DNA from 3 places in the Streptomyces sp. NPDC006332 genome. Region 3 is predicted to be linked to each of the others. Evidence: riboswitches for the same ligand, from Rfam matches in the RefSeq annotation. Region 3 holds a riboswitch; each other region holds the start of a gene.
The links. A riboswitch is a leader RNA that binds a small molecule or an ion and turns the genes downstream of it on or off. The one in region 3 is predicted to bind cyclic di-AMP.
Positions count from the first base shown of each region.

Region 1: it holds a riboswitch for cyclic di-AMP, as region 3 does, so the genes downstream of both, ABZ027_RS09080 (LysM peptidoglycan-binding domain-containing protein) here and ABZ027_RS15465 (NlpC/P60 family protein) in region 3, are expected to answer to the same signal.
Region 2: it holds a riboswitch for cyclic di-AMP, as region 3 does, so the genes downstream of both, ABZ027_RS22615 (LysM peptidoglycan-binding domain-containing M23 family metallopeptidase) here and ABZ027_RS15465 (NlpC/P60 family protein) in region 3, are expected to answer to the same signal.

Region 1 covers NZ_JBEXRA010000007.1:93,152-97,202, forward strand. Annotated here, with positions in the region: gene ABZ027_RS09075 (CocE/NonD family hydrolase) at 1-1,307, shown strand, start outside; cyclic di-AMP (ydaO/yuaA leader) riboswitch at 1,582-1,761, shown strand; gene ABZ027_RS09080 (LysM peptidoglycan-binding domain-containing protein) at 1,765-2,502, shown strand; gene ABZ027_RS09085 (HAD family hydrolase) at 2,516-3,328, opposite strand; gene ABZ027_RS09090 (FAD-dependent oxidoreductase) at 3,581-4,051, opposite strand, start outside.
Region 2 covers NZ_JBEXRA010000024.1:127,846-131,896, forward strand. Annotated here, with positions in the region: gene ABZ027_RS22605 (tyrosine-protein phosphatase) at 1-24, opposite strand, end outside; gene ABZ027_RS22610 (alpha-galactosidase) at 206-2,281, shown strand; cyclic di-AMP (ydaO/yuaA leader) riboswitch at 2,586-2,744, shown strand; gene ABZ027_RS22615 (LysM peptidoglycan-binding domain-containing M23 family metallopeptidase) at 2,749-3,678, shown strand; gene ABZ027_RS22620 (DUF6250 domain-containing protein) at 3,960-4,051, shown strand, end outside.
Region 3 covers NZ_JBEXRA010000014.1:93,911-97,961, reverse strand. Annotated here, with positions in the region: gene ABZ027_RS15470 (tellurite resistance/C4-dicarboxylate transporter family protein) at 1-694, opposite strand, end outside; gene ABZ027_RS15465 (NlpC/P60 family protein) at 834-2,015, opposite strand; cyclic di-AMP (ydaO/yuaA leader) riboswitch at 2,023-2,191, opposite strand; gene pcrA (DNA helicase PcrA) at 2,598-4,051, shown strand, end outside.

The sequences.
Region 1 (4,051 bases), on a different contig from region 3:
GCGCGATCGACGCGGCCGTGCTGGCGGTCGGCGGCTGGCACGACCCGTACCGCGACACGGTTCTCAGGCTCGTCGAGCACCTGCCGCCCGAGCGGGTGCGCGGCCTGATCGGCCCCTGGTCCCACCAGTACCCCGACCGCGGTCTGCCGCCCGGCCCCGCGATCGGCTTCCTCCAGGAGACCCTGCGCTGGTGGGACCACTGGCTGAAGGGAAAGACCACGGGCGTTCTCGACGAGCCCCTGCTGCGCGCCTACCTCAGCGACTCGCACCCCCCGGCCACGGTGTACGACACCCTGCCCGGCCGCTGGGTCGGCGAGCCGGCCTGGCCCTCCCCCCACGTCTCGACCGTCTCGTACGCCCTTCAGGGCGCCCCGCGCCCGGTCCGCTCCCCGCAGCACACCGGCATCGACGCCGGTCGTTTCTTCCCGTTCGGGAACGACGCCGACCTGCCGCCGGACCAGCGGGAGGAGGACGCGCGGTCGGTGTGCTTCGAGTTCGAGGTGGGCGAGGAGACCTGGGTGCTGGGGCGGCCGAGGGTGCGGCTCAGGCTGAGTTCCGAGGTGCCGCGCGGCCAGGTGATCGCCCGGCTCTGCGATGTCGCCCCGGACGGCTCCTCGACCCTGGTCACCCGGGGCGTACTGAACCTGTCCGCACGCCAGGGGCGGGACCGGGCGGTGCCGTGGGAGCCGGGTGCCACGGAGGAGGTCGAGTTCGAGCTGAACGGCATCGGCCACGCCTTCCCGGCCGGCCACCGCATCCGGCTGGCCGTCTCCTCCGCCTACTGGCCGTGGATCTGGCCGCAGCCGCAATCCGCGGCGGGCTTCACCCTCGACCCGGCCGGCAGCGTGCTCGACCTCCCGGTGCGCGACCACGAGACGGGCCCGTCGGTGACCTTCGAGGAACCGGAGCAGTCCGCGCCGCTCGGCGTCGCCCAGCCGGTCACGCTGGAGGAGCCGCGTCCGGAGCGGCTGGTCGTGCGGGACGTGGCCAAGGGCGAGTGGCGGCTGGAGGTCGATCCGCGCTACGGCGGCACCCGGGTGTATCCCGACGGGCTGGAGTTCGCCGAGGACGCCCTGGAGACGTACACGATCGACGAGGCCGATCCCCTGTCGGCCCGCGCCCGCTCGGACTGGTCGGTCCGGCTGCACCGGCCGGAGCTCGGCTGGGAGGCCACCGTACGTACCCGCTCGGAGCTCACCTGTGACGGAGCGGACTTCCACACCTCGAACGAGGTGATCTGCACGGACGGCGACGAGGTGGTCTTCCACCGGACCTGGGAGAAGCGGATCCCACGGACTGCCGGTTGACTCCGAGTTGGGCTCATTGCCCGATTTGCCGGTCTTGTGCTCGACCGTGAGTTGAGTCACTCACGGTCCAGCGCACCCGGGCCTCACGCCACCACCCTCCCCCTTGCCATTCGCGCCAGTTGACCCTTGGCAACAGCAAAGGATCAAGTGCCCCAAATACCTCAGACCAAGGTCAATAGGTACGAGGTGTGAATCCGCCACTTGTTTCGGACATGTGCTCTCGCATACGTTCCCGGCCTGTCGGGCGGACGCCGAATCCTGCCGCCGCCCATAGAGACATCCACCGACGAACACCGCACGGCAGGAGCGGGGGACCCAGGTAAGCCGCCGTTCGGGACGTTCCAGGACATTCCGGTACGGCTCGGGGTGAAGCCGTGCCTCCTCACGGGGGCACGGCCGGGCAACTCCCGCCCGAACCCGACAGCTCACCTCGCAGGCGCCGGAGAGGAACGTCCCCATGTCCGCACGAGGTAACCACCACCGCTCCAGACTCAGCCCGCTCGTCCGAGGCGTCGTCGCCGCCGGAACAGGCGCCGCCGTTCTCGCCCTCCCGCTGTTGACCGCGACCACCGCGAGCGCCGCACCCACCGCGAGCGCCCCGAGCGCCGCACCGCAGGTCAGGTCCATCACCTACACCGTGGCCAAGGGCGACTCGCTCAGCAGCATCGCAACCAAGTACCACACGCCCGGTGGCTGGCAGCAGCTCTACAAGGACAACCGCAAGGCTGTCGGCGCCCACCCCAGCCTGATCCACACGGGTCTCAAGCTCACGGTCAAGACGACCAAGGCGAGCACGGCCGACAAGGCCGCCGCACCCGCCGCCAAGCCCACCACGTCCGTCGCCCAGGCCACCCAGGTCGTCGCCAAGACGTACGCGAACAACCTCGACGGCTGGATCCGCGAGTCGCTGGACATCATGGCGCAGAAGGGCATCCCCGGCTCGTACGACGGGATCTACCGCAACATCATGCGCGAGTCGTCCGGCAACCCGCTGGCCATCAACAACTGGGACTCCAACGCCGCCGCGGGCACCCCCTCCAAGGGCCTGCTCCAGGTGATCGACCCGACCTTCGCCGCGTACCACGTGGCCGGCACGTCCTTCGACCCGTTCGACCCGGTCGCGAACATCACCGCCGCCTGCAACTACGCGGCCGCGATGTACGGCTCGATCGACAACGTGAACGGCCCGTACTGAGCCTCACCTGCCCTCACCTGAGCGGAAACAGTCCTTCGAGGACGACGGCGATGCCGTCGTCCTCGTTCGACAGGGTGACCTCGTCGGCCACGGCCTTGAGTTCGGGGTGCGCGTTCGCCATGGCGATGCCGTGGGCGGCCCAGTCGAACATGGGGATGTCGTTGGGCATGTCACCGAAGGCGACGGTCCGTTCCGGGCCGAGGCCCAGACGGTCGGCGGCCAGTGCGAGGCCGGTCGCCTTGGTGATGCCGCACGGCTGGAGTTCGACGGTGCCGGGCCCGGACATGGTGACCGTGGCGAGGGAACCGACCACCGAGCGGGCGGTCGCCGCCAACTCGTCGTCGGACAGGTCGGGGTGACGCAGCAGCACCTTGCTGATGGGCTCGCACCACAGGTCGTCGCGCCGTTTCACGCGCACCGCGGGCAGCGTCGGGTGGGGCATGAGGTAGCCCGGTTCGATGAGCGTGAGTCCGTCGACGCCGTCCTGGTCGACGGCCGCGTACACCTCGCCCACCTCGGCCTCGATCTTGCCGAGCGCGGTCTCGGCCAACTCCCGGTCCAGGGTGACCGACCACAGCAGACGGCCCGCGCCGGCGTCGTACACCTGCGCGCCCTGCCCGCACACCGCGAGCCCCTCGCTGCCGAGGACGTCGAGGAGGGGCCGCACCCTGGGCGCCGGCCGGCCGGTGACGACGAGGTGCCGGGCGCCGGCCGCCGCCACCCGCGCGAGCGCGGCGAGTGACCGGTCGGAGAACGTGTCGTCGTCGCGGAGCAGCGTTCCGTCCAGGTCGGTGGCGATCAGTGAATATGCGGTAGGTGCGGCCATGATCAGAGAATACGGATGGAACGCCCCGCCGACTCGACGCGAACCGGACGGCTACCGCCTTCCCCCGCGGTGACGCCCGCTCCGGCCGCGCGCGCCTGTCCCTCTACAACGGTCGTCGCGCTGAGGCTCCTCGGAGGGATCGGAGGGGCTCGGGTGCCGCCGCCCGCAGACGCGGGAGCCCGGCAGTGGGCGGCGCGACGGGCGGCGGACGGCAGGCGGCAGGCGGCAGGCGCGGCGGAGTGTGGCGGGCGGCTACCCGTGGGCGGCGGCCAGGTGTTTCGCCAGCCTCGGTGACGCGAACTCCGTCCCGCACACGAACCGCATCACCGGCCCGTACGACGCCGCCGACGGCAGGCCGGTGAAGTACAGGCCGGGGACGGACGACACGTACCCCGCGCCCAGTTTCGGGGCGCCCCGGCTCACCGTGAGCCGGGTGCGCAGTTCGTGGCCGAGGAAGTCCATCGCGGCGAGGTCCACGCGGTATCCGGTGGCCGCGATGACATGGTCGGCCGCCATCCGTTCCCTGCGGCCGGTGAGGCCGAGGGCGGTCAGCGTCGGGTGGCCGTCGGCGGTGTCCGCGCTCAGTACCCGGTCGACCTCGCTGACCCGCACCGTGCTCTCGAAGCGCTCGCGCAACCACCACGCGCCCAGCGGTCCCAGAACCCGGCGGACCAGGTAGTGGCGGGCCTGGGCCGGCAGGCGGCGGTAGGGGTGCGGGTAGTA
Region 2 (4,051 bases), on a different contig from region 3:
GGTCGACGGGACCTGCTGTGTCACGGGGGATCCTCCCAGTCGGTGCCGTCGACGCGGCTCGACGGCGGGCACTCACCCGACCATACGACATGGCTTCGTAGGCCAAGCAGTTGTCCACAGGCGTTGCGCCGAGGGCTCGCCGACCTTGATGATGTTGAGGCTTGAGTGCACCTGTTCGTGGCTGTTCGTATCTGTGAGGGACCCTATGCTGGAGATCGCCGAGAACGGCCGAACGTGGATTCTGTCCGGGCCGACCAGCAGTTACGCCCTCCATCTCACCGAGGACCACGAGCTGCTGCACCTGCACTGGGGAGCGCGGATCGCGCTCGCCGACGCCGAGGCCCTCGCCCTGCTCCCCCTGCCGGACCACCGGGGCTTCGAGTCTCCGCTGGACGGGCGTGAGGAGTACCCGGTCGAGGGCGGCCCCCGCTTCGTCCGCCCCGCCCTGTCCGTGCGCACCGACGAGCGGCGCGGCACCGAGTGGGTCTTCGAGGCCTACGAGCGTGCCGAGGACGACGAACTGCGGCTCAGATTCCGCGACGGCGGCCTCACAATCACCCTGCACTACCGCATGCGGCACGACGTCGTGGAGCGCTGGGTGAGCCTGGACAACGAGGGCCCCACGGTGGAGCTCCTGCGCGCCGACTCCGCCACCTGGACCCTGCCCGACCGCGAGACCGGCTGGCGGATGTCGCACCTGCACGGCCGCTGGGCCGCGGAGTCCCGGCTGACGCGCGCCCCCCTGACCTACGGCGAGAAGGTCATCGGCAGCCGCCGCGGCCACACCGGACACCAGTACCTGCCGTGGGTCGCGCTCGACACCGACGCGACCGAGGAGCGCGGCGAGGTCTACGGCTGCGCCCTCGGCTGGTCCGGGTCCTGGCGCATCGCCGTGGCCGAACTGCCCGACACGCGCGTGCAGATCACCGGCGGCGCGGGGTACGACGACTCCGGCCTGCTCCGTCTGGAGGCGGGGGAGTCCTTCACCGCCCCCGTCTTCGCCGGCCTGTGGAGCGACGCCGGCTTCGGCGGGGCGAGCCGCGCCTGGCACGCCTACCAGCTGACGTTTGTCATCCCGGACGCGGACCAGGACCGGCCGGTGCTGTTCAACTCCTGGGAGGCCACCGAGTTCGACATCTCCGAGGAGCAGCAGCTGGTGCTGGCCCGCCGAGCCGCGGCGATCGGCGTCGAGCTGTTCGTCATCGACGACGGCTGGTTCGGGAAGCGCACGAGCGACCGCGCCGGGCTCGGCGACTGGACGCCCAACCCGGACCGCTTCCCCGGCGGCCTGAGGCCCCTCGCCGACCAGGTGCACGCCCTCGGTATGCAGTTCGGCATCTGGGTCGAGCCGGAGATGGTCAATCCGGACAGCGACCTCTACCGCGCCCACCCGGACTGGGTGCAGTACCAACCAGGGCGAAAGCGGACGGAACAGCGCAACCAGCTGGTGCTGAACCTCGCGCGCGAGGACGTCCAGGAGTACCTCTGGCAGCAGTTGCACGGGCTGCTCTCCAGCGCCCCGATCGACTATGTGAAGTGGGACTTCAACCGCTGCTTCACCGACGCGGGCTGGCCCGACGACCCCTACCCGCAGCGCCTGTGGGTGGATCACGTGAACGCGCTGTACCGCCTGTTGGACCGGCTGCGCGAGGCGCACCCGGGGGTCGCCTTCGAGTCCTGCTCCGGCGGTGGCGGCCGGATCGACCTCGGCATCATGAGCCGTACCGACCAGGTGTGGACCTCCGACAACACCGACCCGCTCGACCGGCTCGCGATCCAGCACGGCTTCAGCCAGATCCACCCCGCACGCGTGATGGCCGCCTGGGTCACGGACAGCCCCAACACCCAGCTCAACGACCGGGTCAGCAGCTTGCGGTTCCGGTTCGTCAGCGCGATGGCCGGGGTGCTCGGAGTCGGCGGGGACCTCGCCGAGTGGACCGAGGAAGAGCTCGCCGAGGCCCGGGACTGGGTGACTCTCTACAAGGAGATCCGTCCCCTCGTGCAGCGTGGCGACCTCTATCGACTGCGCCCACCCACGGGCGGATCGAGCGCGGTGCAGTACGTGCTGGGTGACGAGACGGTCGTCCTGGCCTGCCTCCAGGCGCAGCACCACGGCGAGCCCGTACCGGCGCTGCGGCTGCGCGGACTCGACCCGACAGCGTCGTACGAATGCCGTGAAACGGGCGAAGTTCACCGAGGGGCCGTGCTGCTGCACCACGGACTGCGGACCGGCCTCCGGGGCGACTTCGATGCGAAGGTTATCCAGCTGCGCCGCATCTGAGACTTGTGCCCGAATTGGCGCCTTCATTCCAACTCTGCCTGAAATGGGGCGACCTGGGAAGTGGAGCGTGAGGAGCGTCATATTCGTGACCGTCCGTCGCGCGTCATGTTCACGTAATTCTTATGTCTTTCAAGGGAATTCGAGAAGTGGATGACTCTTGATTTACCGAGGGTGACTGGGAATTCCCATTACGGATCAACAGAAGCGGATTTGGGTGCAACCTTCCGCTTGTCCCTGTGCGTCTTAGTCGCTTACGTTCGCCACCGATCCGGACGGACGCCCAATCCTGCCGCCGACCGGAGCCCGCACACACTCACCCGACCACGGCAGGAGCGGGGGACCCACAGGTAGAACCGCCTGTTCCGGTCTCCGGAACAGGCTTGGGGTCAAGTCGTACCTCGGTATGGCCGGACATCTCCAGTCCGCACCCGACAGCTCACCTCGCAGGCGCCGGAGAGGAATTCGCCATGCCCGCGAGGGGTAAGCATCGCCAACCGAAGACTCAGCGCTTCGCCCGTTCCATCGCCGTCGCCTCAGCCGGCGGCGCGGCACTCGCCCTTCCGTTTCTGGGGGCCACCGGCGCCCATGCGGCGAGTGCCCAGTCCATTTCGGAGAATGCCGTTCAGTCGTCAGTTCCGACTGCCGCGAAGAAGTCGGTGGCCGCGCGGACTTCCGGTGTGAAGACCTATGTGGTGCGAGCCGGAGACTGCCTCGCCAAGATCGCCGAGGAGCAGCACGTCAGCGGGGGCTGGCAGAAGCTCTACGCCGACAACCGTGAGGCCGTCGGGGACAACCCGTCGCTGATTCACCCCGGTCTGAAGCTCACGATCGGCAAGAAGGCCGAGTCGTCGGCCTCTTCGTCGAAGCCGAAGCCGAAGCCGAGGCCGAAGTCGTCTTCGCCTTCGTCAGCGTCCTCGTCGTCCTCGTCGTCCGCCTCGCAGAAGTCGACGGTCGTCGAGCAGAGCGCCGCCACCACCAGCACCGCGAACGGCTTCACCCTGCCGGTCGACGGAGCCACCATCGGCACGGGCTACCACGTGGCGGGCAGCATGTGGGCCAGTGGCTACCACACCGGTGTCGACTTCATCGTCCCCACCGGCACCCCGCTCAAGGCCGTCGGTGCGGGCACGGTCGTCTCCGCGGGCTGGGGCGGCGCGTACGGCAACCAGGTCGTCATCAGGCTGGCCGACGGCTACTACGCGCAGTACGCGCACCTGTCCTCGATCTCCGTCTCCAGCGGTCAGACGGTGACCGAGGGCCAGCAGATCGGTCTCTCCGGCGCGACCGGCAACGTGACCGGCCCGCACCTGCACTTCGAGATCCGCACCACGCCGGACTACGGCTCGGACGTGGACCCGCTCGCCTACCTCCGTTCCAAGGGTGTCGCGGTCGGCTGACACCCGCACGACCACCTGCCTGACACGCTGCCGAAGGCCGGACCCCTGATCCCCGGGTCCGGCCTTCGGTATGTCCGGGCCCGGATTTCGGTAGGTCCGGGTCCACGGCGATACGTTCTATCCCTCTCCTGGCCAATTCCTGACCGTCGCATTGCGGTCCTGTGGCGAAAAGTGCCTGATCCGTCGACAGCGTGCGGGGCCGGAGGGCACAGTGAACTCCGCTTCTGTGTAAGCGCTTTCCCCTGCCGCACCTGTCGATCGCCCGGAAGGAGTCGTCTCTCGTGACGACCACGCGCAGAGCTTTCGCGACCTTGGCCGCCGGAGCCGCAATGGCCGCCCTCACCCCGGCCGCGACCGCGAGCGCCTCGCCCCG
Region 3 (4,051 bases):
GCAGCTTCGCCCCGGCGAGCGCCGAGATGGCCAGCGCCCCGCCCGCGACCCACTGGTCGCCCCGCCCCTCGATCACCTGCCGCAGGTCGAAGTGGGCGAGGGCGAGGCCGTACACGACCAGCCCCAGCCAGAACAGCACGAGCGCGGTGTGCGCGAGCCAGGCCGCCGTCTCGGCCGCGGCGAGCGTCGCGCCGAGCACCGCGAGCCCCTGCGTGGCCACGCAGCTCAGCAACACCGCCCCGGGCATCCGCCGCCGCCAGTGCCGTACGACGAGGACGAGCAGCATCGGCCACAGCAGCGCCGCCAGCGCCAGCAGCGCCTCGGCGAGGAGCTGCCGGCCGAGGTCCGAGAACCGGGTGCCCAGCACGGTGGTGGCGGCGACCGAGGTCAGTGCGCCCGGCGTCCCGGCCTCGGCCACCCAGCCGGTCCGCTCCCGCAGCAGCCCCACGACGAAGTGCGCGGCCAGCCCCAGCCAGCCGACGCAGGCCAGGGCCAGGGTGATCCGGGAGAGCGCCTCGTGACCCGCCAGGTGCAGTCCGACCGACAGGATGCCGGTCGCCATGACGGCGGCTCCAGCCGCCGGGGAGCGCCGCGTCCACCAGGCGCGGAGGAGGGCACGAGGGGAGCGGGTGAAGCGAGGGGAGGGGGAGGCGGGTGAGGGGCTGGAGGAGGCGCTGGGGGAGGGGCCGGCCATGGGGCCGATGCTAGGAAGCGCGACGCCCGTCGCGAGCGGGGCGCGCACGCGGGCGTGGGGAAAACGCGCGGGCGCAGCACACGGAGGGCCACCCCGCGTCGGGGTGGCCCAGTCCGAGGGTGGCTCCTGGTGGGGGCGGTCAGGCCGGTCGTACCACGCTGTGGATCGCCGACTCGCCGTCGTAGTAGATCGACTCCTCGCGGACGTACGCGCCCGGCTTCGGGGCGTGGATCATCATGCCGTTGCCGATGTACATGCCGACGTGGCTGATGTCGTCGTAGAAGAACACCAGGTCACCGGGTTGGGCGGCGGAGAGGGAGACCGTGGTGCCCGCGTTCACCTGGTCGTAGGTGGTGCGCGGGAGGGTGACCCCGGCGGCCTTCCAGGCGGCCTGGGTGAGGCCGGAGCAGTCGTAGGAGCCGGGGCCGGTGGCGCCCCAGACGTACGGCTTGCCGATCTGGGCGCGGGCGAAGGCGAGCGCCTTCTCGGCCTTGGTGGCGTACGTGGCGTCGGGCGCGGCCTCGGACGACGGGGCGGACGGGGACGCGGACGAGGAACCCGTCGAGGAGCCGCTGTCCTGCTGCTGGGCCGCCGCCTCCCGGGCCTTCTGCTCCGCAGCGGCCTGCTGTTGTGCCAGCTCGGCGGCCTTGCGCTCCGCCTCCTGCTGTTTCCTCTCCTCGATCGCGGCGAGCCGCGCCTTCTCCTCGGCGGTCAGCTGCGACAGCAGGGTGCGGGCGTCGGCGAGCTTCTTCTGGACGGTCGACTTGGCCGTCTTCAGGTCGCCTTGCGACTGGGTGAGCTCCTGAAGGCTCTCCGTGGCCTCCCGGCGCTTCTTCATCGTCGCGGACTGCTCGGTGACGTAGTCGTCGACCGCGCCCTTCTCGCGACTGGTCAGCCGGCCCATCAGCTGGGTCTGGTCGAAGTAGTCCTGCGGGGAGTCCGCGAGCAGGAAGGTCGCGGTGTCGGGTGCGGAGGCGCCGGTGCGGTACTGGGCGGCGGCGAAGGAACCCAGCTCCTCCCGCGCCTCGTTGAGCTTCTGGGTGCGCTGGGCGACGTCTTCGAGGAGGGTGTCGACGCGTTTGCGCTGCTTGCCCGTCTTCTCCTTGGCCGCGTTGTAGTTGTCGGTCGCCGACTCCGCCTGGCGGTACAGGTCGTCGACCTTCTGTTCGACCTCTTCGAGGCTGGGTTTGTCGTCTACGGGCGCGGCCTGCGCCGACTGGGACAGCAGGGCGACGGAGGTGAGGGCCGCCGTGGCGAGGGCGGGGGTCCGTATGCCTGCTACGCGCGTACTCGGGGGACGCGACTTGCGGTGCGACGCCAAGGGAGGCGACTCCTTCCACGTTCCGCCTACCGAGTTAGCTGTCGGGTTCGGGCGGGAGCTGCGGAAGGGTTGCCCTACGGCCTTGTCCCACTGGGAGTCGGGCCGATTCACCCCAAGTTCGGTGGGTCCCCGGTTCCGGTCGCGCGGCGGCGCTGCGGATTCGGCGGAGGCCGCGCGGCCCGGCGAGGTTCGCCGGTGGGGGTCGTACGGCCTGTCCGGCACGGTAGCCAACTCGTGTGGCCGCTGTGAAGGTTGATGTTCGATATGCCCGATACATTTTCGTGACCTTCAGTCAGGACGTCGCCGTTTGTGGTGGATTCGGAGAGATCTGTAGTGATCTGCAGTGATCTGCGCGTTCTGGATGATCTGAAAGATCTGTGGTGACTTTTGCGCATTTCTCGCCCTCTCTGCCTGATCGGTCGCGGACCGTGACGGTGCGGACCCGCAGGGTGGGCGGGTCCCGCGGGGTGGGCGGTGTGGCCCGCGGGGAAGATCCTCGGCGTCCGTGCCCGCCGCTGGATTCCCGCGATGTTCTCGGGGTGGCGGCGGGCTGTCAGTGGGGGGTCCTAGACTCGGAGTGCGATGAGCAGCCTCTTTGATGACAGCTTCCTGGCGAACCTCCAGGCCCCTCGCGGGCACGAGGAGGGCCCCCCGCCGCCGCCCGAGGACGACCACGTACCGGAGCCCGTCCCGGACGATCTCTTCGGCGGGAAGTTCGACGTGCCGCCGGACCGGGACACCCACTACCGCGACGGCGCCCCGCGCCCGGCGGTGGACCCGGCCGCGCTCCTGGAGGGGCTGAACGAGAACCAGCGCGAGGCCGTCGTGCACTCCGGTACCCCGCTGCTCATCGTGGCCGGCGCCGGCTCGGGCAAGACCCGTGTGCTCACGCACCGCATCGCGTACCTGCTCGGCGAGCGGAACGTGCATCCGGGCCAGATCCTCGCGATCACCTTCACCAACAAGGCCGCCGGCGAGATGAAGGAGCGCGTCGAGCAGCTCGTCGGCCCGCGCGCGAACGCGATGTGGGTGATGACCTTCCACAGCGCGTGCGTCCGCATCCTGCGCCGGGAGTCGAAGAAGCTGGGCTTCACGTCCTCGTTCTCGATCTACGACGCCGCCGACTCCAAGCGTCTGATGGCCCTGGTCTGCCGTGACCTGGACCTCGACCCCAAGCGCTACCCGCCGAAGTCCTTCAGCGCCAAGATCTCGAACCTGAAGAACGAGCTGATCGACGAGGAGGACTTCGCCGCCCAGGCCGCCGACGGTTTCGAGAAGACCCTCGCCCAGGCCTACGCGATGTACCAGTCGCGGCTGCGGGAGGCGAACGCCCTCGACTTCGACGACCTGATCATGACGACGGTCAACCTGCTGCGCGCCTTCCCGGACGTCGCCGAGCACTACCGCCGCCGCTTCCGGCACGTCCTCGTCGACGAGTACCAGGACACCAACCACGCCCAGTACTCCCTGGTCCGGGAGCTCGTCGGCACCTCCGAGCACCCGGTGGACGTACCGCCCAGCGAGTACGACCTCCAGCCCGCCGAACTGTGCGTGGTGGGTGACGCCGACCAGTCGATCTACGCGTTCCGCGGCGCCACCATCCGCAACATCCTCCAGTTCGAGGAGGACTACCCGGACGCGACGACGATCCTGCTGGAGCAGAACTACCGCTCCACGCAGACGATCCTCACCGCCGCCAACGCGGTCATCGAGCGCAACGAGTCCCGCCGTCCCAAGAACCTGTGGACCAACGCGGGCGCCGGCGCGCGCATCACCGGCTATGTCGCCGACACCGAGCACGACGAGGCGCAGTTCGTCGCCGACGAGATAGACCGCCTCACGGACGCGGGCGACGCGAAGGCCGGCGACGTCGCCGTCTTCTACCGGACCAACGCCCAGTCCCGTGTCTTCGAGGAGATCTTCATCCGGGTCGGCCTGCCCTACAAGGTCGTCGGCGGTGTCCGCTTCTACGAGCGCAAGGAGGTCCGGGACGTCCTGGCCTACCTGCGGGTCCTCGCCAACCCGGAGGACTCGGT